DNA from 3 places in the Desulfoluna sp. CYM3A genome. Region 2 is predicted to be linked to each of the others. Evidence: riboswitches for the same ligand, from Rfam matches in the RefSeq annotation. Region 2 holds a riboswitch; each other region holds the start of a gene.
What was found. A riboswitch is a leader RNA that binds a small molecule or an ion and turns the genes downstream of it on or off. The one in region 2 is predicted to bind cobalamin.

Region 1 (7,915 bases), 2.3 Mb from region 2:
GGGGAGATCATGAGGAACATCAGGATCCCCACGGCCGCTCCGTAGCCCATTTTTTGCCATTGAAAGGCGTTTTCGTAGAGAAGGTAGGACAAGGTGGTGGTGGATCGCAGCGGGCCGCCGCCGGTCATGATAAAGGCGATCTCAAAGCCGCCCTGGATAGCGCCGATAAACCCCAGGCAGAGGTTGAATCCCACCAGGGACTTCATCCAGGGCCAGTAAATGTCCCGAATGCGGCGTGTCACGGGCAGTCCGTCCAGCCTTGCCATGTCGTGAAGCTGATCCGGGATCTGCCGGAATCCGGCCAGGAAAAAAAGCATCTGAAACCCTCCGACGCTCTCCCAGAGCAGCACCACCATCACCGCCGCCTTGGCCCAGCCCGGGTCGTCCAGCCACAGGGGTGCCGATACGCCCACAAGGCCCAGCAACCGATTCAACAGCCCCATGTCCGCAAAAAAGATGGAGCGCCACATGATGTACAGGGCCACCGGGCTCACCAGGGTGGGCAAAAAGACCACCAGGCGCAGCAGGCGGTGCCACGGGGTTGTCCCGCGCAAAAAAAGGGCCAGGGCAAAACTGCCCGCCACCTGAAGGGGCACCGCCATGGAAAGGATGAGGGTGTTGGTGGCGGCCTGGAGAAAGAGGGGATCGGGCGCGCCGCCGGTCAGGCCCAGCAGGGTGCGGTAGTTTTCAAGGCCCACAAAGCTCGGCGGGGAGGTCAAGGACCACCTGAAAAGGGAGAGCACGGCGCAGGCCGCCCCGGGGATGAGAACGAGGAAAAAGACCCCGGTGAGCAGGGGGGCCACAAAGACAAGGCCGCGGCGATCAGTCACAGGCCACCTCCACGGCTCCGGCCTCAAGGGCCGAGGCCATCATGTCCGCCGCCTTTTGGGCATCGGCCACGCCCAGTCTGTGGGCTTCCAGGGCCTGCTTGAAGATCTCTTTGACCAGGCCTTCGTTGAGCAGGGCGCTGTGCTCCGGGCACCGGGCCTTTTGAGCCTGGTCTTTTAATACGGAAAGGGATGGGGGAACGGGGATCTCCTTGCGAGCGGGCAGGTAGATCCGGTGGGCAAGGTGTCGCTTTTGGGCCGCTTTACCCCCCAAGGCGGCCACGAACTGCCTGGCGAGTTCGGGGTGGCTGGATCGCCCGGAGACCCCGAAGGAGTTGCCTCCCATCACCGTGACATCATTGACCGGACCGCAGGGAAGCATTCTTACCTGCCAGGGCACCCGGTCCTGGGCCTCAAAATCGCCGATTCACTCGGACCAGTAGAACAGGGCGCGGCCCTGGAGAAAGAGGCTGCCCAGGACGCCCTGGCTGGCGCCGGAAGAGGGCAGGTTGAGGCGGTCCGACGGCTTTGGAATGACCCCGGGAAGGCGTCGCCAGTTCGCCATGGCGGCCAGGGTGTCCCGGGCGATGTCCCGGTCCAGCACCGAGGTCCCTTCCTCGGAAAAGAACCGCCCGCCCCGCTGCCAGTACCAGGTGGTGAACCAGACGGACTCGTTTTGGATGTCCAGGCCGAACACGGGTTTTCCCGTATCCGTCACCGCCGGGGACAGGGTTCGGATGATGGTCAGGAGGTCCCCCCAGGTCCGCACGGCCATGGCTTTGTCCTTGGGCACGAGTTCGGGGTTGACGTAGAGCACATAGGGATAGGCCACCTGGGGAAGGGCGACGAGCTCGTCGGTGTGGCCTTTGAAACAGTAAGCCTGAAGGGCGTCGTAGTAAGGCCAGGCGTGTCTGGATGGCCCGGACAGGGGACGCAAAAGCCCGTTTTCCGCAAAGGCCTGGAAGGTGTCGGCGGAGAAAAAGGTGATGACATCCGGGGCGTCTCCGTAGAGGCATTTCAGGAAAAACTGCCTGGCATCGCCCATGGGCATGATCTCCACGCGGACCCCCGGGTGCTGCTTTTCAAACCACCGGGCCGCGTCAACCCGGGACGGGTGGCTGTTGGTGGCCCAGACCAGGGTGACGGTTCCGTCCGGGGCCGGGCGGCATCCTGACAAAAGGGCCAGCAGGCACAGCAGCATGAGTACTTTTTTAATGGGCATGGCCCGGCTCCTTGGAATTGGTCAGGTCACGGTGATCCGTGGAAAACGTTGCAACGATTCAGCCCAATCGACCACAGATTGGCAGAGTCACGTTTACAGTTCGTTTTGTGACATCCTGTAGGGTGTGCTTGCGCACCATTTATTCGAAAAACCACATCTTTTGCCGCGTCTATACAGTTTGGCGGGCATCTTAACAGGGGGCATGACCGTTGCGATTCTTCGGTGGTGCGCAAGCGCACCCTACCTTTGCTTTGCCAGTGATCCGTGGAAAACGTTGCAACGATTCAGCCCAATCGACCACAGATTGGCAGAGTCACGTTTACAGTTCGTTTTGTGACATCCTGTAGGGTGTGCTTGCGCACCATTTATTCGAAAAACCACATCTTTTGCCGCGTCTATACAGTTTGGCGGGCATCTTAACAGGGGGCATGACCGTTGCGATTCTTCGGTGGTGCGCAAGCGCACCCTACCTTTGCTTTGCCAGTGTGAAGCGATTTCAACCGTTGTGGCGGAGCCTCCGAGCATCATTCCCAGGCGGAGCCTGGGAACGAAAGAACGTATCCGGTTGCTACGAAGTTTGTGGCTCACCTCGCTTTAAAAATCAGCCCTCAGGCTGACGGTGACGCTCCGGGGCTCTCCGGGGTAGCCGGCGTCTTTGGACGAAAAATCGTCGGCGATGTAGTACTCGTCGAAGAGGTTGTGGACAGCCACCTGGAAGGAGAGGTTCTTCACGGGCACGGTGACGGCGGTGTTGACCGTGATGTAGTCATCCAGGGTGTGGAGGTTGCCGGTGGTGTTGTCCCGCAGGTTGCGTTCGCCCACGTAGTTGGCCGAGACGTTCCAGTTGAAAAAGTCCGTGGCCAGGTTGGCGCCGATGCCTGCCATGTGCTCGGGGGACATGCGCACCCGGTTGCCTTCAAAGGAGTTGCCCGAGGTATCGGTGAACTCTTCGTAGCGGGCGTCGTGGTAGGCGTAGTGGCCCCAGGCGCTGACAGCGTCGGTGATGCGGCAGGAGATCTCCGCTTCCACGCCGTCCACCTCGGTGCGGGTGTTGGTAAAGAGAAAATCATCGGTGGAGGTGCGGAAGGAGCGGGGTCCTTTTTTCTCGGTGCGGAAGCAGCTCACCTGAGCAAAAAGTGTGTTGCCCGAGGAGAACTTGACCCCTGCTTCGTAGCTTTTGGTCTCTTCCGGGTCCAGGATCTGGGGAAGGGTTTTGTTGTTTTTGGTGCTGAGCTTGGGAAACTGGGTGCGAAAGCCCTCGGCATAGGTGGCAAAGAAGGCCGTCTGGACCGAGCCCACCCGGAAGGCGTTCCAGGTGGCGCCCACACGGGGGCTGAAGGCCGAGTCGCTCTGGTCGGCTTCCACGTCTTTATTGGAGGTGGTGAGCTCTTCGTGGAAGTGATCGTAGCGGATGCCCGCCATGAGGGAGACGTCTCCGATGGCCAGGGTGTCCTGGGCGTAGGCGCTGTAGACGGTCTGTTCAAACTCGCTTTTGACCGTGGTGCCGGTAGGGTTGCCCGTGGCCGGGTTGCCCACGTTGGTCAAGGGGGTGTCCCAGTTGGGGGGGCCGTATTTGGGCATGCTGCTCCAGGAGTAGCCGGGGGCGTCCTTGTCCTGGGAGGCGATCTCCACATAGGTGCCCACAAGGAAAGTGTTGTCCACGGTCTCGCCGGTGTGGTCCAGGGTCATGCGCAGGTCGTTGTGAAAGGCGGTCTGCTCGGAATCGCTGACCCACCAGCCCTTGTTGCTCTGGCTTGCCGTTACCGTGGTGCCCCCGGTGGCATAGCTGTCGAATTGGGTGAAGGTCAGGTCGTTGGTGATCTTCACGTTCTCGGAGAGGGAGAGGGTGGGGGAGATGGTGACGGACTGATACCTTCCGTCGTAGCACGCGCCGTCGATGGCGTGGTTCTCTTCCCGGGTGACCCCTGCCATGGGTTTTCCGTCCACAATGGGGATGGTGGAGCCCCTGTCCGCGTTGACATTGGACAAGAGGGCCTGGACGTCCACGGCAAAGGTGTCCGAGAACTCATGGTGACTTGTGACCATGGCGTTCTGTGCATCTCTTCCGACACCGTCCTGGTAGCCGTTGCTGGTGGTTCCGCCGCCGCTGACCATCACATACCCTTTGTCGGTGGGCCTGAGCACCCGGGTGTCTGCCCCGTAGGTGTCAAAGCTTCCGCCCCGGGCCACCAGGGTGGTGGAGGCTTTGGAGGTATCCTGCGGGACGGTGATGATGTTCAAGGTTCCGGCCACGGCGCCCCGGCCCCAGATGGAGGAGGAGGGGCCTTTGGCAAACTCGATGCGTTCCACAATGTTCAAAGGAATCATGGTCAGGTCGGCGGAGCCATTGACCTGGCGGAAGGGGATGCCGTTGATGAGAACGGCCAGGTCCTTGGTGTCCCGGGAGCCCCGGACCTCAATGTGGGGGTAGGCGTTGCCCTGGATCCCCATCTGGAGGCCGGGAACGGTTTTGAGGGCCTGTTCGAGGGTGGTGGCCCCCATGCGGTCGATCTGTTCACGGGTGACCACAGAAACGGTGACGGGTACCTCCATCCGGTCCTCCGCCACCCGCGTGGCCGTGACGACGATTCCTTCCATGGAGGGCGTTTCCGTGGTTTCTGCCGAGGCGGTTGAACCGCCCAGGGCGCAAAGGGCCAGGGCCAGGACTGCACATCTTCGTATTGCGTAATTCACTGTCTCACCTGCTGCATCTCAAGTGGAATTGCTTCCATTGCTTCAACAGGGATTTTTTTAACACGATACCCGGGCAGGGGCATCCATGGCCGCGGAACGTGCATGCCGGGGGGCAGGCAAGGGTCCCGGTGGCTCATGGGCAGGTCCGGATACAAAAAATCCCCAGCTTCCATACAAAAGCCAGGGACTGCACCCGTTCAAACTTGATCCCCGGGTCGCCCCGCCTAAGGGGGCTCTCCCACGTTTTTCGTCGCTCGCAAAAAACATGGGTATGTCACATCACAGACAGGTCTTCTGACTTCCGGATCGATCTACTCAACGCGCCTTCCCGGCAAAGCCAGTGACATGAACACGCACCAGGGGTGTCGTGCCTGCGTTTTTCGTCCCCGATTACAGCGGCGGGACCGTGACGGATTTACACCGTCTTCCCTATTAAGTCCGATTAAGGACATCTGTGTGAATGAGGTTTGCTATCACTCATTTTCCGCTTTTGTCAACAACAAGTTGCACCTTCTCGGTAAGAAATTAATGTCGGGTTTCCTGTGCCCTGGGTACCTTGTGACGTAACTTTTGACTTTAAAGGTATGAATAGCCATGGGGCCTTTCACCCCACGTCTCTTGCGGCGTGATCCGTTTCATAGGGAAATAGCGGGGGAACGGTAGATACTCTTGCGCGTGGGTGTTCGGCATGGTTTCAGGTCGGGTGCCCCCGGGCTGGGACATCGAACCATAAGGCAAAAGAAATTAAGGAATCGATTATGGATGAGAGGGTAACGGTTTACAGGTACGTGGGTGAAAAAGGCGAGAGCACAACCATCGAGGCTTTTTTCAAGGGAGACAAGCTGGTGGTGCAGGGCTGCGACACAGGCCCTTCGGCAGTCGGCATGTTCGGGGACTGGGATTACGAGTACTGGCTCTATGCGGACAAGGCCATCTGCCCCGGCAACATTCTGGAGATTTTAAAAAGTGGCTTCCGGGGGTTTACGGCCATCAAGCGGTGGTTTGACGAACAGCAGATTGACTACGACGTTGTCTCCTATGCCTGAGTTTCCAAAGCATGCTTTCTGGGTGCCATATACGTCACGTTGCAGGCATAGGACCACATATGACCCCGTGTGACGCCGCATGCGATCCTTTGTGTGCGGCTGCCGGACGTAACTTGCTCAAAACGGGGGGGATGTGATGTTCGGCACGGAACTTGATTTCCAAATAAGGCGGGCACAGCCCTTTTGCAAGGCAAAGGGCCGGAAACCAAGACACAACCAAACGGCACACAGGAGGAAGCCATGAACGCAGGCAAGGCAATATAGGGGAAAAGATATCACAGCTGGGATGAGGTTTTTCAGGCATCAAGGCCCATGGCATTCAGGGCATTGAACACAGGGACGATTACCTCCCCCCTGGCACCTTACACCCAGGCGGAGAGTATCCCGGCGGGTGTGGACACATCGAAGACCGTCTCCCACGCGGTGATGGTGTTTTACTTTCATCACCCGGAGAAGGGCGATATCCTCATCGACAGCGGGTTTGACAGGTCGTTTTACGAAAATCCCCCTTTTGGGAATTTGTCGCCCTTTGTCATCGATTTTCTCGAGGGCAACAGGGCCCGCTACACCCAGCAAAAAGATGAGGACTTAGAGTCCCAGCTTCGAAAAAACAATATCCATCCTACCCACCTCTTTTTGACTCACATGCACCCGGACCATACCGCCGGGATACCGGCCCTGTCTCCCTGGTGCAATATATGCTATGGAAAGAAGGAGAATTCGGCGCACTACCGCCTGATGACGGGGAGTCACCTGAAAGGAAAGGGGGATATCTCTCTTATTGATACCGATCCAGCTCCGGCGATTCCTCCGTTTGATCATGCGGTGGACCTGTTCGGGGACGGCTCTTTCTGGGCGCTGTCCACACCGGGCCACACAACGGACCATCTTGCCTACCTGATCAATGCGGAACCGTTCCCCATCCTTGTCGTGGGGGATGCGGAACTCTCGGCCTGGGGCATGACCCAGGGGGTGTTCATGAACTCCGATGGCGGGAAAGAAGGGCAGCAGGCCGTTCGGGAATCGGCAAATGCGATTCGCGGGTTTCATCGGATGTACCCCCACGTGGCCGTGTGGTTTTCCCATGATGAAAAGCCCCTGGCCCCATGAGCGCCCAGACCTAATTACCCTGCAAAGACAGTAAGGAAGAATCATGGAAACAACAGCCCCCAGCCCCTGGGATACCGATTACAAAGGCACCGAACCGTCCCCTGTCTACGAGCCGCTCTGGCACATGCTCCAGCAGTTTCTAAGTGACTTTCCGGCGACATCGGTGCTGGACTTCGAATGTTCAGGTCGGCAACTGCCTACCTCATGGCCGAAGAGGGGCTTCGGGTAACAGGGGTTGATATCTCGTTACGGGCCGTAGAAAAAGCCGTGGCCCTGGGCAACGCGCGGACGAACGGACGATGCCGATTCATGAGGCACGATTCCATTCCCGAGGACGTGCCCGACGGCTCCTTTGACGTGGTGGTGATGCTCAATGTCCTTCATTGCTTAACGTTAAAAGAACGGGTAGACTTACTCGTCAAGGCAAAGAGGGTGTTGAAACAGGGCGGGGTACTCTTCGCCAGCGTGCTGGACGTGGAGGACGAATCCTACCCGAGGCACGAATGGACGGAAATCGAGCCACATACCTTTGACGACGGCACCGGTAAACTCTTTCATTTTTATTCTCGGGAAGAACTGACCGAAGAGTTGAAAGGGTTTTCCATTTCCGAGTGCGACATGCTTCGGAACATCCATCCTGATGTGGGAAGGCAAAGCGCCTTGTTTGTGCTGACTGCAACGAACAAGGGGTAAGGGCGCGCATTCTGTGCCGTTTTTCAATTGGGACTTGCTTCACACTGAAAAATATACAGATTCCAAGGGAATACTTGCTGACGGTGGCGTTGAGGCACTCTCAACGCCAAGGGCGGGCTGAGACAATTCTGACAAACAGGCTTGTGCCTTTCGGGTGAAGGGAGACGTGCCATGCGTGTGTCGGCGGGAAAATCCAGGGCAGCGGAGGAGCGTACGGCAACGGTTACGGGTGCCGGGGTGCCACATCGGCCACATGCCGGGCCCTCCCTGTACGGCGGTCCGAACATCGCCTTGCAGCGGGCCCGTGCGTGGTGGAATTCTCT
Region 2 (7,915 bases):
AGATGATTCTGCGCACCGGCCGCAACATCGGCTCCTGGGCCCCCGGAGAGCTGGATAAACTGCTGGCAGCCGGAAAGGTGGTGCGGATTCCGGTGGCCACCTACACGGGCTGGTTTCGAACGCTTCCCAAGGCCTTTCAGGACGCGGTGATTAAGCAATGGGGCCCTCCGGAGTCTTCCACCATCATGGTCAAAGACGGGCAGTTCATCCTTCCGGTGGTGATGAGCGGGAATCTGGTGATGATGCCCGAGCCCTCCAGGGGCTGGGGGGACGACCCCATGAAGCTCTACCACGACCCCAGCGTCTGGCCCCATCACCAGTACATTGCTGCCTATCTCTGGATCCAGAACGGATTTAAAGCCGACGCCATGATCCACCTGGGCACCCACGCCACCTACGAATGGCTTCCGGGAAAGCAGGCCGGGCTCTCCCCGTCCTGCCCGCCGGAGGTGATGGTGGGGGACCTTCCCAATGTCTATCCCTACATTGTCGATGACGTGGGCGAAGGGATTCAGGCCAAGCGGCGTGGCCGCGGGGTAATCATCGATCACATGACGCCCCTGTTTCAGAAAGCTGGCCTCCACAGCGATTACGCCACCTTGTATGAGCTCATCAACCGGCTCACCCGGGGGCAGGCCGTGGGCAGCGCCACCGTGCCTGCCATTTTAGAGGAGATCAGGGCCCTCTCCGTCAAGACCGGGTTCCACGGAGAGCTCTCCCTTTCCAGCTACGACGAGGAGGAGATTGAGACCCTGGAGCACGCCATCCTGGAGCTGAAAGAGACCCTCATGCCCCATGGACTCCATACTTTCGGTATCTCGCCGTCGGACCAGGAGGCCGAGGATTTTTCCGCGCTGGCGGCGGAACTCCGGCCCGGCCTGGATACCAAGGCCATGGCCCGGGGGATCCGGAACTCCGGTAATCTGGAGCTGGAACGCACGGTGCGGGCCCTGTCCGGCCGGTTTGTTCCGGCGGGGGAGGGGAACGACCCCATTCGAAACCCTTTGTCGGTTCCTACGGGCAAAAATTTCTACGGTATTTCGTCCTGTAAGATTCCCACCAGGGAGGCCTGGAAGCTTGGGGCCAAAGCCGGCGAAGAGATTCTTCAGCGGCAACTCCGTGAAAAAGGGGAGTACCCGGAAAAGGTGGCCGTGGTTCTCTGGGCCACGGAGACCCTTCGAAACGAGGGCATCAACGAGGGCACTGTTTTGTGGCTCATGGGTGTGGAGCCGGTGTGGGACGCCTCCGGGCGCGTTTCCGGGACGCGGGTGGTGCCCGGTGCCATGCTGGGGCGACCGCGCATTGACGTGCTTATCAACCCTTCAGGGCTCTACCGGGATCTGTTTCCCGAAAAGATGACGCTTCTGGACAAGGCCGTTCAGCAGGCCATCGCAGCCAACGATGTGGAGAATTTCCTGGCAAAGCATAGCGCACGGACCCGAAGTGCGCTGGAAGAGCAGGGCATTTCCCCTGAACGGGCCGAGACCCTTTCCCGGGTCCGCATTTTTACGGGCAAACCCGGGAGCTACGGTAACGGTGTGTCGGAAATGACGGGCATGAGCGGATTCTGGGAGTCCGATCAGGAGATCGCCGATGTGTGGAAGCGACGCATGGGGTTTGCTTTCGGCCAGGACCTCTGGGGCGAGGAGGCTGGGGTTCTTGACGAAGAACCTTAAAAACGTTTCTGCAACGGTCCACAGCAGCTCGTCTGCCCTGTACGGCACCATGGACAACGACGATGTCTTTCAGTACCTGGGTGGCCTCTCCCTTGCCGTGGAAAAAGAGACGGGCACCCGCCCCGACGTTGTGATGACCCGCCAGGATCGCCCGGACGCCGTCACCGTGGAGGGCATCGACAAAACCATCGGCCGGGAGCTCAGGAGTCGCTACATCAATCCCAAATGGATTGCGGCCATGAAAAAAGAGGATTACGCCGGGGCACGTGAGATGGCCCATTTTGTGGAGTATATGTGGGGCTGGCAGGTAACGGTTCCCCATGCCGTCAAAGAGACCTCCTGGCAGCAGACCTACGACGTCTATGTGAATGACAGCCTGGGCCTGGACCTGAAAACGTTTTTCAACAAGGCCAACCCCTGGGCCTATCAATCCCTTACGGCCCGCATGCTTGAGTCCGTGAGGAAAGGGTACTGGGCCCCGGACGAATCCGTGACGAAGAACCTGGCCAAAGAATACGCCGTGGGCGTCATTGAAAAGGGCGTGGCCTGCTGCGACCACACCTGCAACAACCCCTTATTGAATCAGATGGTGGTGACCCTTATCTCCATGCCCGGCATGCTCTCCCCGGAGATGGTGGAAAAATTCACCCTGGCCATGGAAGAGGCCGTGGGAACGACCCTTGAAAATCAGCGAGCCAAACAAAAAGCGGTCCACGACAAGGTCCTGGCGGCCGCAAAGCCCCATGCAAATGCGCCCGTTGAAAAAGCCGACGCCTCTCAGGTATCCGATCCTGCAACTCCGTCAGAAGCCGAAACCCTTGAGGTGACAGAAACCGGCAGCGGCGACCGAAAGGTCCAGGGGTACAAGATGGAAAAAATCGAGACCAGGGAAGAGACCACAAAACTCTCCTCATCCGGGGTGATGTGGTATGCGGCAATTTTTCTCCTGGGCTTTATCGGGTTGTTTGCATGGGGCATGACCAAAGCCAATGCATAACCCGGATATTTCCTGGAAACCATGCAACCGCAAACCGCCTCCAACACGAAGCCACCCTGTTTATCGGCCACGGCACCGATCACCCGGCCTGGACGCGATGCTGAAAAGCACCTACGGCCCCAGTGCCTTTACGGGGGTGGTGGAGGGCTTTCCCGAGGCTGCGGATATCGTAAATACTGTTAAAGCAGACAGTTTTATACGGGTGAAGATCGTTCCGCTGATGCTGGTGGCCGGGGTGCATTACCTGGAAGACCTGGCTGGCGACGATGAAGACTCCTGGAAAAACCTCTTTGCAACAGAAGGCATTGAAGCCACCTTCATCGAGCGGGGTATCGGGTACATGCCGGAGATTGTGCGGCTCTTTGTCCGGCACCTGGAAGAGGCTATGGACATGGTCCTTGAAGCGGAAACGGTGTGAGGCCTTTCTATTGACGTGGTGAGTCAAGCCGCAGGATCTGTTTTTTTATTGTTATGCATTTTTATTTTTACTGTAACATAAAACCGTTACACTCTTAACTGCAGGCATGAGCAAAAGGAAAAAACGGCGCCCCTTGTTCACGCACAGAGGGGGTGACAAAAAAGATAAGAAAGTGTTTGACACACGTCGAATATCTTGTGTAGATAAACATACAAATTGATCTCTGGTGCACGCTTCTTTTTTAACAAAAGAGATGCTGCTTAAAAGGGAACCCCGTGAGAATCGGGGACGGGCCCGCCGCTGTAACCGGGGACGAACTTCGTATATACGCCACTGCTCATGATCTGAGCGGGAAGGCGCGAGGGTTCGGACGATCCGGAAGTCAGAAGACCTGCCAGGGTGAATTCACCTGCTTATGCTTTTTGTAAAGTACAATCAGGTGAGGGGTTTCGTTCTCGCGGTAGGAACTGGAGACCTGATCAGACGACATGGGAAAAACGGCCCCATGCCCCCTTTTTATTGTAGGCTGCATGGGGCTTTTTTTGTTTGGGCGAAACGCCCGAGGTGTCTCTCTTCTCTCCTTATACCCAGCCCCCTTGAATGGAAGCCCCCCGCAACTCGAAACAGCAGTGGTTCAGGTGGTCGTTCTGCATGGAGGATCGCCGCCTCCGGTGCAAAACGAAGTCTGATGCTTGTGGAAGGAAAAGTAATGAGAAAAAGTCTGATGATCGGTGCTGTCGCCGCCTGGGTGGCGGCCAGCTCCCCGGCCTGGGCAACCGACGCTGCCCTGGATGAATATGTGGTGACCGCGTCGCGAGCCAAAGAGAGCATTACGGAAGTGGCGGCGGCTGTGACGGTGATTGACTCGGAAACAATCGAGAACTCCTCGGCAAGAAACTTGGGAGAGCTGCTTGTGGAAAAGGGCGGCGTTCAAATACGCGAGTATCCCGGAGCTCTGACGACTGTGAAGATCCGTGGGTTCAGCACAGACACCCATGGAAACGACCTGATGGGTAATGTGCTTATCCTCATTGATGGTCGCCGTGCAGGGACCGGCAACGCGGCCAAACTGATCACAAAAAATGTTGAACGAGTGGAAATTATCAAGGGGCCTGCAGCCGTTCAGTACGGTTCGGCGGCCATGGGTGGCGTTGTAAACGTTATTACCAAAAAAGGGACCGGGAAGCCCACCGTTTCAGCTTACGCAAAGACCGGATCTTATGACTACAACGAATTTGGAACTGACGTGTCGGGAACCGCTGGCAAAATCGATTTCTCTGCGTCTGTATCCCATTCCGAAGAAGGCGATTACGAAACAGGCAGCGGCAAGGAATACTTGAACACGGGTAATGATGGAATCCTTCGTGCCAGCCTGAACACAGGGTATGAGTTTTCTCCCGGACACCGCATCGGATTGACGTATACGCTCTTTGATGGCGACGACATCGGCAACCCCGGCAGTATCGACGCCAACGACCTGGACAACACAAAAGATTCGGAAAACAGCTCCTACGACGTTACTTATGACGGGAAAAACAGCACATCGTCACTGGCATGGATGCTTCGATACTTCGGCGGAACGGACAAAGACACGTGGAATGACCCTTCAGATAGCAATGCCTCGGGGTGGGATGACGGCATTCCCAGTGTGCATGAAACAGACAGCAAGGGCGCTCAGGCCCAAGTTTCATACGATGGTCAGCGATTCGGGCTTACCACCGGCGTGGATTGGGTGGATTATGATGTGACCAACGAGCCCAGTGCACCGAATAACACAGCATTTGACAACACAGCCGGATTTGCCCTGGGAAAGGTTAAACTTCTTGACCAGAAATTAATTCTCATCGGTGGGGCTCGGTATGATCACTACTCCGTAGATATTTCCGGAGATCAAGGCAGCGATAAATCCGATGATGACCTGAACCCAAGCCTGGGCGTTGTCTACAACCTCTCCAAGCAGGTCAAGCTCAGGGCATCCGTTGCCGACGCCTTTCGCATGCCCTCTGCAGAACAGCTGGCCGCTGATTTTACGTCTTACGGGACTCATTATGTCGGCAACCCGGATTTGAACCCGGAGAAAAGCCGAACCTATGAAGCGGGAGTGGATATTACCCGTGGTAGCTTAAAAACAGGCCTCACCGTTTTTACCACCGAATATGATGATAAAATCGTGACGGACAAACAGCATGGATTTACTACCTACAAAAACCTGGATGAAGCAACCATCAGTGGCGTTGAAGGCGAATTTTCCTACACATTCTCCGACATCTTCGGGGGCTGGGAACTCAGGCCCTACGCCACGCTGACACATCTTTTCAAATACGAGGATGCAGAGACCGACAAAGACCTCAAGTATACATCGGATCTCGACATTTCCGCAGGCATCGCCCTGACCGATCTGGATGGGTTCTCTTCGGATCTCAGCGTCTCATACCTGAGCAGCCAGGATGTGGTTAAGTACAACCCAGACTGGTCAACATCCGATGTGACGCTTCCTTCGGTCACCGTGACCAATTTCACCATCACCAAACGCGTGCTGACCACGGACAAGTTAGGGAGCCTGTCCCTGCGCGGTGAAGTCAAAAACCTGTTTGATGAAGATGCGGCCTATGTTCTGGGATACCCCATCCCGGGCCGCCGATTTTTTGCCGGGGTAACCTGGTCCTACTAATCCGGGTTGTCCCCACGACCCGGGCTGGGACCGGTTTCCCCGCTCACCAATTTTCGCCGGACCTGTGACACCGGCGGAAAATCAGGGGGGCATCGTCGCCCCCTTGAAAACCCCTTGAAGGCCGTGCCCGGCGCATCAGGGCAGGCCGCCCCCGTTTTTCCCGTCTTTGGCTGTATGATTGGGCAGCTGCTAAGAGGGCGGGAGATCCTCCTTGCGGAGGGCGGTTCGGTTCTTTTTGAACCGAATGCAAAGGAAAGGGCCGGAAAAGGGGTGTTGCTCCGCCCGTTGACTCGGAGCATCATGTATCTCCTGATCTGTGGTTGGAATCAGGGGCAGGGGAGGGACAACGGCGTCCCTCCCCCCTCCCATGATATCCGGCTGGATTCGGAGATTTTTTGTTGATGGGATCATCTCGCATTGCCGGATGATCTGTGCTATATATCGCAGCGATCATGGCAATTGATCCCTTGTTATCACAGCGCCTTGCTGAAATGATTTTGTTTCTGCGAGGCTTTGGTGTTTTCATTCCGAGACAGGTACAGGCAACATGATTCACTTATTGAAAAGCGGCGGCCTGCTGATGCTTCCGCTGGTTTTATGTTCTTTTGTGTCACTGACCCTTATCATTGAGCGATCCATCTTCTGGCTCCGCATCAGGCGGGATAAGGACCGAGAGCTGGTCTATCGGGTCCTGGACCTTGCCGAGCAGGGGCTCTGGGACGAGATCCGCCTGGCTGCACGGGGCTCCCGCAACTTCATTATCCGTATCCTGATCAACGGCATCCTGCATCGCGATTACTCCATGGCCATGGCCATGGAATCGGCGGCATCGGATGAGCTGCGCAAGATGAGGCGTTTCATGGGCGTGTTGGAAACCATCATCACTGTGGCTCCCTTGCTGGGGATCCTGGGAACCGTGGTGGGCATCATCCACTCCTTCGATATGCTCGGGGCCAAGGGTATCGGGGATCCCCAGGCCGTGACAGGGGGGATTGCCCAGGCTCTCATTACGACGGCTGCGGGTCTTTCCATCAGTATTCTGACCCTGCTTCCCTGCAACTACTTCAACGCCTGTGCCGAAGCTTCGGCCCTTGCCATCGAAAAATATGCCACCTCCCTTGAGATTACCTATGAAAAAAGAGCCAACGGCAACCACGATGTGCAACGTCCGGAAGAGGGAAAGCTCGCAGCCGGGGGTAGGGGATAAGCATGCGCGAACAAATCATCTAAATAGCCCGGTACCGGGTGCATGCAATGTATGAGCATACCCTTGTGTGGTGAATCCCGGGGCATGTTACGTAGTGTACGGAAAGGCACTATCGCCTCCATGTAAGGGGGGATCCCTTTCAGGCGGTGTTTTTTAAGAAAAAGGTTTTCCAGATGAAAGTCAAACGAGATTTCAGCATCAAGAACAAGCCGGACATGTTGCCGCTCATCGACGTGGTGTTCCTCCTGCTCGTTTTTTTTATCTACGCCATGCTTTCCATGAGTTACCACAACGGCATCCGCCTTGAGCTCCCGGAATCTGCCCAGGCCGAGCACATGGAGGAGACAACGGAGCTCATTATCTCCGTGGAAGCAGACGGCCGAGTGTTCATGGGGAAGGAAGAAGTGACCCTGGCGGACCTCGGTGCCAGGGTAAAGCGATACTTTGAGGGGAAGAAAAAAAAGCAGGTCATTCTCAGCGGCCACAAAGACCTGTCGTACCAAAATCTTTTCCATGTCATGGACACCATCCGCGGCGCGGGAATCTGTGACATCGCCCTTCAGGCGGAGGTGGCAAAGTCGTGAATCGCCTGATGCTTTCCGCCTGTGCAGCCGCCTTACTGCATGCTTTTTTTTTCCTGGTGCCCTTGCCCACGGCATCGGTTACACCACCGTCTGCCCCCACCCACGGCACCACCATTTCCGTTTCCATGACTGTTCCGTCGGTGCAGTCCGCTGTCCCGCCCAAAGCGGTGACAAAGCCGAAACCCCAGAAAACGCCCCCCAAAAAGAAAAAACCGGTTCCTTCCAAAAAGCCTCCTGTTCAAAAAAAGAAAACACAGGCAAAGCGCATCAAACCTAAGAAAGCGGCAAAAAAGAAGGTCCCCGTTCTTGAGCCCGTGGAGGAGCTTCCCACGCCTGCTCCGCCCGTGGCGGTTGAAGATCCG
Region 3 (7,915 bases), 1.5 Mb from region 2:
GCCCCTTTGGGCGGCCATGTTGTTTCGGCACCCTCCTGATGCATTCCATCCCCGAAAAACGACATGGGCCGTTTCGAGCGTGGCGTATCCCCTTTTTATTCCGCTACAACAGCAGGTGTGAAAGAGGAACCGCCCCACGGGCGATCAATGCGTTTTGTCATGGAGGTCATTTAGATTATGCTTACTTTTTTTGCGTGCGTCGCTGCACTGATTCTCGGGTACTTTACCTACGGTACCTTTGTTGAAAAAACCTTCGGGCCGGACAGCTCCCGAAGGACCCCTGCCTACGAGCTTGAGGACGGGGTGGACTACATGCCCCTTCCCAAGTGGAAGGTGTTGTTTATTCAGGTCCTGGACATTGCCGGGATCGGCCCCATTTTCGGCCCCATCCTGGGGGCACTCTACGGTCCGGTGGCCCTGGTCTGGATTGTCATTGGCTCTGTTTTTACGGGGCAGTCCAGCTTTCCGGCATGCTCTCCATGCGGAACCGTGGGGGCAGCATCCCCGAGGTGGTGGGCGACTTCCTCGGCATGCCCGCACGACAGGCCATGCGGGTATTCTCCGTGGTGCTCCTCATGCTGGTGGGCGTTATTTTCGTTCTGGCCCCGGCCAAGCTTCTCACCGGGCTCACCGGCGTGAACACCCAGATTTTTATCTTTGCCATCTTCGGCTACTACTTTCTTGCCACCATCCTTCCCATCGACAAGGTCATCGGAAAGATCTATCCCCTGCTGGGCGCCCTGCTGCTCATCACCACTGTTGCCACTGTGGTGGCCCTGATGTTCGGTGGCTATGAGATCCTGCCCAACCTGGATGACCGCCAGCACGCCATCCTGCGAACAAGCCCATCTGGCCCCTGCTGCTTCATTACCCTTTCCTGCGGTGCCATCAGCGGCTTCCACTCCACCCAGTCTCCCTTGATGGCCCGGTGCGTCAAAAACGAAAAGGACGGCCGCGCTGTCTTCTACGGCGCCATGATCCTGGAAGGCATCATCGCCCTGATCTGGGCCACCGTGGGGCTCTCTTTCCGGTTGCCGGAAGCCCTGAACGCCGTGATTGCTGCTGGGACTCCTTCAGCCGTTGTCTCTGAGGTTTCCAATGTCCTTCTTGGGCCTGTGGGTGGCTTTCTGGCGGTTATCGGGGTTATCGTTCTGCCCATCACCAGCGGGGACACCGCTTTCCGAAGCACCCGCCTGATCCTGGCTGAGTCCTTTAAGGTGAGCCAGTCCCAGACCGCCAAGCGGCTCATGATCGCCGTGCCCCTGTTTGCCCTGGGCTTTGTCATCTCCACCCAGAACTTCGGGATCATCTGGCGCTACTTCGGGTTCTCCAACCAGGCCCTGGCCACTCTGGTTCTCTGGTCCGCCGCTGTGTTCCTTGCCAAGGAGATGAAGAACTACTGGATCGCCTGCCTGCCGGCGACCTTTATGACCTCTGTGGTGGTCACCTTTATCCTTCAGGCCAAGATCGGCTTCGGGCTCTCCATCGGAACCTCCACCGTCATCGGTGTGGGTACCGCCGTGGTACTTCTGTGTCTCTTCGTCTTCAAGTTCTCCGGCGTACGGGCAGCGAAACGTGCCGACGGGCTTGCTGAATAAGCACTGCCCGTGAAGGAATTTTCCGTCATGTTCCCTGTCCGGTGCCATCGTTCGGAATTTTGCGGTAGGCCGTCGGGCAGGGATGGGGCACGGGCCTTAGATTGGCTTGACAACCGGAAAAGTGTGGCTTAGGATCACATCCTATGCTTGGTGCAGCTAATGCTTAATAGGGAACTCCGTGAGAATCGGAGACGGGCCCGCCGCTGTAACCGGGGACGTCCTTCGCAACAACGCCACTTTCTTGATGCGTCCGAAGTGATCGGGTCGAACAATGAGGGGAAGGCGCGAAGGTACGGATGATCCGGAAGTCAGAAGACCTGCCATGCGCTATATGATGTCCCGTTGTCTGATGTTTTCGTCATATCTCCACCGTGGTGAGAGAGGCGGCCTGAAACAACAAAAGCCGCCTGAACACGGGGATTGAATCATATAGAAGTGGCGCACTGCCGTGGTAAAGGGTGCGCCCGACTTTGAGGATTGAATACGGAATCCCCATGCTTGCATACGATTGCAGGCATGGGGATTTTCTTGTTTGGAAGACCCGAAAATCTGTCCCCGTCACGGCGGCCGATTTTCGTGTGAGTACGTGACCGGGTCCCCGCAAGGGGTCTTGCATACACGCAGGAAGGGAATCCCGTGAAAATCGGGAACGGTCCCGCCGCTGTAACCGGGAACCGTACCAGGCACGGATCGGGGTATATGCCTCTTATCCATAAGCCACTGCCCGCTGCTGGCCCTCCTTTTCAGGCCGGCGGCAATCAGGGCGGGAAGGTGAGCCGTTCGGAAGGCCCGGGAGTCAGAAGACCTGCAGCAGGGTGAAGAAGACGTGATGCTTTGGGTGCGGCATGCCGCATCACAAAACACCCCTGCGGAGAACAGGGGAACCGCGTGATGAAAAGGGCGAAGCAAACAGGGAACAGCCCTTTTTCGGAGATGGTCGGACCGGAGGGGCTGTGCAAGGAGTCAGCCGGGCTCCGGTCCTTTGTAAATGATCAGTTTATAAAGGAGCCGATGATGAAAAAAGGCATGATTCTTTGTGTGCAGGGGCAGCTACCCGAAGGCGTTGCCCCGGATGACCTGCTTAAGGGCGGCCATCTGTCCTTTGACGTGGACAAGGTGGCCGTGGTCTCTCCCCTGGACGGAGAAGGAGACATCCATTGGGCATGGTGGCGCATGATATCCAAGGGGTTTACCTCGATTCAGTGCCGTATGGCCGGGTATGAAAAGGGGCGTATTGCTTTAAAAGGAGGCAGCGTTCCCATCTGGTCCATCGGTTGAATGCCTGGGTATCATATTTAATAAATACACCTGTTACGTACGGAGATTTAAAAACGATGAAAAAGACGACCCTTCTGCTTTTGATTGTATCACTGCTGTCCTTTCTGGGTGTAAATCCCGCCACGGCAGCCATCAAAAAAGAGGCGGTGGACGCCGTGGTTATTGCAAGCTTCGGCACCAGCTACCCCGAAGCCCTTCAGGCCATCCTCACCATCGACAAAGAGATGAGAAAAGAGTTCCCCAAGGCGGAGATCAAGCACGCCTTTACCTCCAACATCATCCGGGGCATCTGGCACGACCGCGCCGATGACGCCGCCTGGAAAAAAGCCAACCCCAACGTTCCTGCGTGGCTGTATGACGTCAAAGGCCCCCTGGCAACCTTCGGTGCCCTTCAGGAAGAGGGCAAAAAGCGCGTGGTGGTACAGACCACCCACGTCTACGCCGGGGAAGAGTACCTTGATCTCAAGGCCTATGTGGACGCAATTGCAGGCATCGACACCCTCCGTGCCAAGTGGAAGCCCTTCTCCTACATGACCATCGACCGATCCGCCTGGGCAAAGCCGGGTTGCACCCCGAGTACCGCAATGACATTGAAACCGCCGCCAAGACCATGGCCGCGGATGTGAAAAAGGCCAAAAAGATGGGCGCTGTCCTGGTCTACATGGGCCACGGCAACGAGGTGTTCCCCACCAGCGCGTACATTGAATTCCAGAAGACCATGAATGCCATGTACCCTGAGGTCACCACCCTGGTGGGGACCGTGGAGGGCTACCCCGGCCTCGATGACGTCACCACCGCCCTGAAGCACATCAAGGCCAAGAAGGTCTTCATGAAGCCCTTTATGGTGGTTGCCGGTGACCATGCCAGAAACGACATGGCCGGCGACGAAGACGACGCATGGAAGACCGTTATGGAGAAGATGCGTATCAAGGTGACCTGCGAACTCAAAGGCCTGGGCGAGAACCCCGAGTGGGCCAAGCTCTACGCAAAGCATGCCGTGGACGCGGTAACGGTTCACACCGGCAAGTAGTTTTTTATGGTTTGGTTGCCTCCGACCCTGCCGGAGGCTAAACTTTTAATCCGCCTTCGCCCAAGGGCTACGGCGCGACATGAAAGTTTAACAAACAGGTTTTAAAAACCCTTTTTGGGTGAGTTTTGCTTTAAAGGCGGATGTGATTTGACCCGAGGAACGAGGGGCAAAACGCATCCGCAACCTGCTTTCAAGGTGGCACACCTTGCCGCCGGAGGTTTTCGCTGAACCCAAACGTCATTCGAAAGGCCCCCTATGACCATCGCCACGGAGTCCATGAGGAAAACAAAACCCTCCCTTGCCCTGATGAAAGGCTCGGCAGGGTTGGTGTGCTTGTGCGCGCTCCTTTTCTGCGCGGTGCTGCTTTCGGCCCGCATGGGGTTTGTGGCGTTTTCTTTTAAGGACGTCCTTGGGGCCCTCTGGAACGGGATCACCGGCACGGACGGGGCCACGGCAGCGGCTGAAACAGCCCGGGTCATGGTCTGGGAGGTAAGGCTCCCCCGCATCCTCACGGCGGCAGCCGCAGGGGCCGGGCTGGCCGTGGCAGGGGCCGTCTACCAGAACATTCTGCTGAATCCCCTGGCCGACCCTTATACCCTGGGCGTCTCTTCCGGTGCCGCCTTTGGCGCGGCCGTAGCCCTTCTCTTCGGCATGGGCAAGACCCTCTTGTCCGTTCCCCTCTTTGCCTTCGGCGGCGCCATCCTCACCCTGTTTATCGTCATCGCCATGGCCTCACCGTCGGGGCGGCTGCTTCGGTGTGGCATCGACTCTTCCAACCTCATCTTATCGGGCATCATGGTGTCGGCCATCCTCTCGGCGGGTTTGAGCTTCATGAAATACCTGGCCGACGAGCAGGTGTCCGTCATCATCTTCTGGCTCATGGGCAGTTTTGCCGCGGCCACCTGGCGTGATGCCGCTGTGCTTTCCGGTGTTTCCGGGGCCGGGTTTCTTCTCTTTCTCTTCTACGCCCGGGACCTGAACCTTCTGGCCCTGGGCGAAAAAAGCGCCCGAAGCCTGGGGGTGGATACCTCCAAGACGGTCCTTATCCTCCTGGTGGCCGCGTCCCTTGTGGCGGCGGTCTGCGTGGCGGTCTCCGGCATTATCGGTTTTGTTGGGCTTCTGGTGCCCCATATGGTGCGGTTTGTCACCGGGCCGGATGCCCGGAAGCTTCTTCCCGCAACCCTTATCATTGGGGCGGTTCTCCTGCTTTTTGCCGACACCGTGACCCGTGCGGTGCTACCATATGAAGTGCCCATCGGGGTGCTCACGGCCCTCATCGGCGGGCCGGTGTTCTGCGTGATCTTTCGAAAGAGCCGCATGGGAGGGGGGGCATAAGTATGACGGACAGCGAGCTCCACATGGAGGGGATTTCGTTTAAGCGCGGCAGGCGAGAGGTGCTTAAAGGCGTTGACGCTCATTTTGAGAGGGGCGTGTTCCACGCCATCCTAGGGCCCAACGGGGTGGGAAAGAGCACCCTGGTGGAAATTTTGAGCGGACAGATGGACCCCGATGCCGGGACCACCTCTCTTTTCGGGACCCCGGTCCGCAAGCTGTCGGCCCGCAAGGTGGCCCGGCAGGTGGCAGTGGTGTCCCAGAGCCATGAAGTACGTTTTGCCTTTTCCGTGCGGGAGGTAGTGATGATGGGCAGGCACCCCCACATCGACCGGTTCAGCTCTCCGTCGGAACACGATTTCAAGCTGGCGGACGAGGCCATGGCCGTGGCCGATATCCGTCACCTGGCCGACCGCCCCGTCACCGAGGTGAGCGGGGGAGAGCGCCAGAGGACCCTTTTTGCCCGGGCCCTGGCCCAGGATACGCCTGTGCTGATCCTGGACGAGGCCACCAGCAACCTGGACATGAAACACACCTTGAGCCTTCTTTCCGTGGTGCGGGAGAAGGTGAAACAGGAAAACCGATGCGTTGTGGGGGTGTTTCAGGATATCAACACCGCCGCGCTCTTCTGCGACCGGTTCCATTTTTTGAAAGAGGGGCGCATGGCCGTGTCCGGCTCCGTGGAGGAGACCCTCACCCCCGAGACCCTCTGGGAGGTGTTCGGGGTCAGGGCTCGGGTCATGACAGACGAGGTGACCCGGAGCCGTCAGGTGCTCTTTGATGCGGGAGGGTTCCATGGGTAGAACTCTTCCTTCGCATCCTCTGTTTTTGCCTTGTGGCCGGGTTTATGGCACCTGTAGCCGATGCCGCCCGGATCACCGACGCATCCGGTCAGGTGGTGACCTTCGACAAGCCGTTTACCCGAATCATCTCCCTTTACAGCGCCCACACCGACAACCTCCTGGCCATGGGGGCTGCAGATGTCCTTATCGGCGCGACCAAGAGCGACGGGGCAGCAGATCTCCCCCGGTTCTCCTACCACGACGGCACCGAGCGCTTTTTGGCCGCTCGCCCAGACCTGGTGCTGATCCGCCCGATGATCGAGCGGGGCTACGGCAGGCTGGTGTCCAGCCTCAAAGCCCGGGGAATCACCGTGGTCTCCCTGCAACCCGGCACCGTGGACGAGATGATGGATTACTGGGTGGCCCTGGGCCTCCTTAGCGGACACGAGGCCGAGGCCCGGGTCCTGGTGTCGGCATTTGAATCAGAGACCCGCCGTATCCACGAGGTCACCCGGATGGTACCGGAAAAGCGGATCGTTTTTTTCGAGGCCATGCACGGCAAGCTGCGCACCTTCTCCAAAGGCTCCATGGCCGCCTGGGCCCTGGAGCTGGCAGGGGGCGTCAACGTGGCCGAAGACGCCGTGCCCTCCAAGGGCAGCAACATCGCCATTTACGGCAAGGAGCGCCTTCTGGCCAAGGGGCCGGTGATCGACGTCTACCTGGTGCAGCAGGGCCGCATGAACCGCGTCACCCGGGAAGAGATCGAAAAGGAACCGGGCTTTTCCCTGATTCGGGCCGTGCGAAAGGGCGAGATCCACTTTGTGGACGAGGCACTGGTTTCAAGGCCCACACCGGCCCTTCTGGAAGGGGCACGGCGCATCGGGCAGATTTTATACCCCACTCTTTTTGAACCGAGCACACAAGGACTGGCAACGCATGGGCAGTAAGGCGACTTTCGGCAAAGCAGGTTTTCTCATCGGGGGCACCTCCAGCGGCAGCGGCAAGACCACCCTGTCCCTGGGCATCATGGCGGCGCTGAAGCGGCGCGGGTATGATGTGGCGCCCTTTAAGGTGGGGCCGGACTACATCGACCCGGGCCACCACCGGCGGGTGACGGGCCGGGCCTCCCGGAACCTGGACGGCTGGATGCTCAGCCGGGACTATTGCCGGGATGCCTTTTCTCGCTCCATGGCCCAGGCAGACCTGGCCGTGGTGGAAGGGGTGATGGGGCTCTTTGACGGCTTTTCCGGCACGGACGAGGCCGGGTCATCGGCCCAGATGGCCAAGTGGCTTGGGCTTCCCGTGATCCTGGTGGTCAACGCCGCCAGCATGGCCCGAAGCGCCGCCGCCCTGGTCACCGGCTTTGAAAACTTCGACCCCGAGCTCAATTTCCTGGGCGTGGTCTTCAACAACATCGGCAGCAAGAGCCACCTCACCTATCTCACCGAGGCCCTTTCGGTCCACAGCGACATGCCCTGCCTGGGCGGGATTCCCCGGGATGAGGCCCTGAGGATTCCCGAGCGGCACCTGGGCCTTGTCACCGACGAAGAGCACGTACTCTCCGGCACCGAAACCGATCACCTGGCCGACACCGTGGAGGCCCACATCGACCTGGATCTTCTCTTGGAGCGGGCCGGGGAGCTTTCGCTAAGCCAAGAAGAAACCCAAAGGGGCCACCCCAAAGCGCCCAACCCGTCAAGATTGGCGTGGCCATGGACAGCGCCTTCTGCTTCTACTACCCGGACAATCTCGAGACACTCGAAAAAGCAGGGGCCACCCTGGCCTTTTTCTCGCCTCAAGGAGCCGAAACCCTTCCCGAAGGGATCAGCGGCATCTACTTCGGTGGGGGCTACCCCGAACTTTTTGCCGAAGCCCTGAGCGGAAACACCGCCATG

Region 1: it holds a riboswitch for cobalamin, as region 2 does, so the genes downstream of both, ACOYW1_RS22695 (TonB-dependent receptor) here and ACOYW1_RS11370 (TonB-dependent receptor plug domain-containing protein) in region 2, are expected to answer to the same signal.
Region 3: it holds a riboswitch for cobalamin, as region 2 does, so the genes downstream of both, ACOYW1_RS03665 (hypothetical protein) here and ACOYW1_RS11370 (TonB-dependent receptor plug domain-containing protein) in region 2, are expected to answer to the same signal.

Annotation. Positions count from the first base shown of each region.
Region 1 is NZ_CP186556.1:4,475,833-4,483,747, reverse strand. It holds gene ACOYW1_RS22710 (carbohydrate ABC transporter permease) at 1-830, opposite strand, end outside; gene ACOYW1_RS22705 (hypothetical protein) at 823-1,209, opposite strand; gene ACOYW1_RS22700 (ABC transporter substrate-binding protein) at 1,255-2,049, opposite strand; gene ACOYW1_RS22695 (TonB-dependent receptor) at 2,644-4,743, opposite strand; cobalamin riboswitch at 5,011-5,214, opposite strand; gene ACOYW1_RS22690 (hypothetical protein) at 5,502-5,789, shown strand; gene ACOYW1_RS22685 (MBL fold metallo-hydrolase) at 6,102-6,899, shown strand; gene ACOYW1_RS22680 (hypothetical protein) at 6,943-7,128, shown strand; gene ACOYW1_RS22675 (class I SAM-dependent methyltransferase) at 7,077-7,592, shown strand.
Region 2 is NZ_CP186556.1:2,195,936-2,203,850, forward strand. It holds partial or broken gene ACOYW1_RS11360 (cobaltochelatase subunit CobN) at 1-2,673, shown strand, start outside; gene ACOYW1_RS11365 (sirohydrochlorin cobaltochelatase) at 2,771-3,091, shown strand; cobalamin riboswitch at 3,299-3,504, shown strand; gene ACOYW1_RS11370 (TonB-dependent receptor plug domain-containing protein) at 3,801-5,762, shown strand; gene ACOYW1_RS11375 (MotA/TolQ/ExbB proton channel family protein) at 6,370-6,969, shown strand; gene ACOYW1_RS11380 (ExbD/TolR family protein) at 7,143-7,553, shown strand; gene ACOYW1_RS11385 (energy transducer TonB) at 7,550-7,915, shown strand, end outside.
Region 3 is NZ_CP186556.1:690,134-698,048, forward strand. It holds gene ACOYW1_RS03650 (hypothetical protein) at 1-39, shown strand, start outside; gene ACOYW1_RS03655 (carbon starvation CstA family protein) at 178-639, shown strand; gene ACOYW1_RS03660 (carbon starvation CstA family protein) at 531-1,598, shown strand; cobalamin riboswitch at 1,730-1,937, shown strand; cobalamin riboswitch at 2,186-2,422, shown strand; gene ACOYW1_RS03665 (hypothetical protein) at 2,610-2,876, shown strand; gene ACOYW1_RS03670 (sirohydrochlorin cobaltochelatase) at 2,933-3,502, shown strand; gene ACOYW1_RS03675 (sirohydrochlorin cobaltochelatase) at 3,388-3,906, shown strand; gene ACOYW1_RS03680 (FecCD family ABC transporter permease) at 4,162-5,241, shown strand; gene ACOYW1_RS03685 (ABC transporter ATP-binding protein) at 5,244-6,041, shown strand; gene ACOYW1_RS03690 (ABC transporter substrate-binding protein) at 6,086-6,967, shown strand; partial or broken gene ACOYW1_RS03695 (nucleotide-binding protein) at 7,047-7,604, shown strand; gene ACOYW1_RS03700 (hypothetical protein) at 7,733-7,915, shown strand, end outside.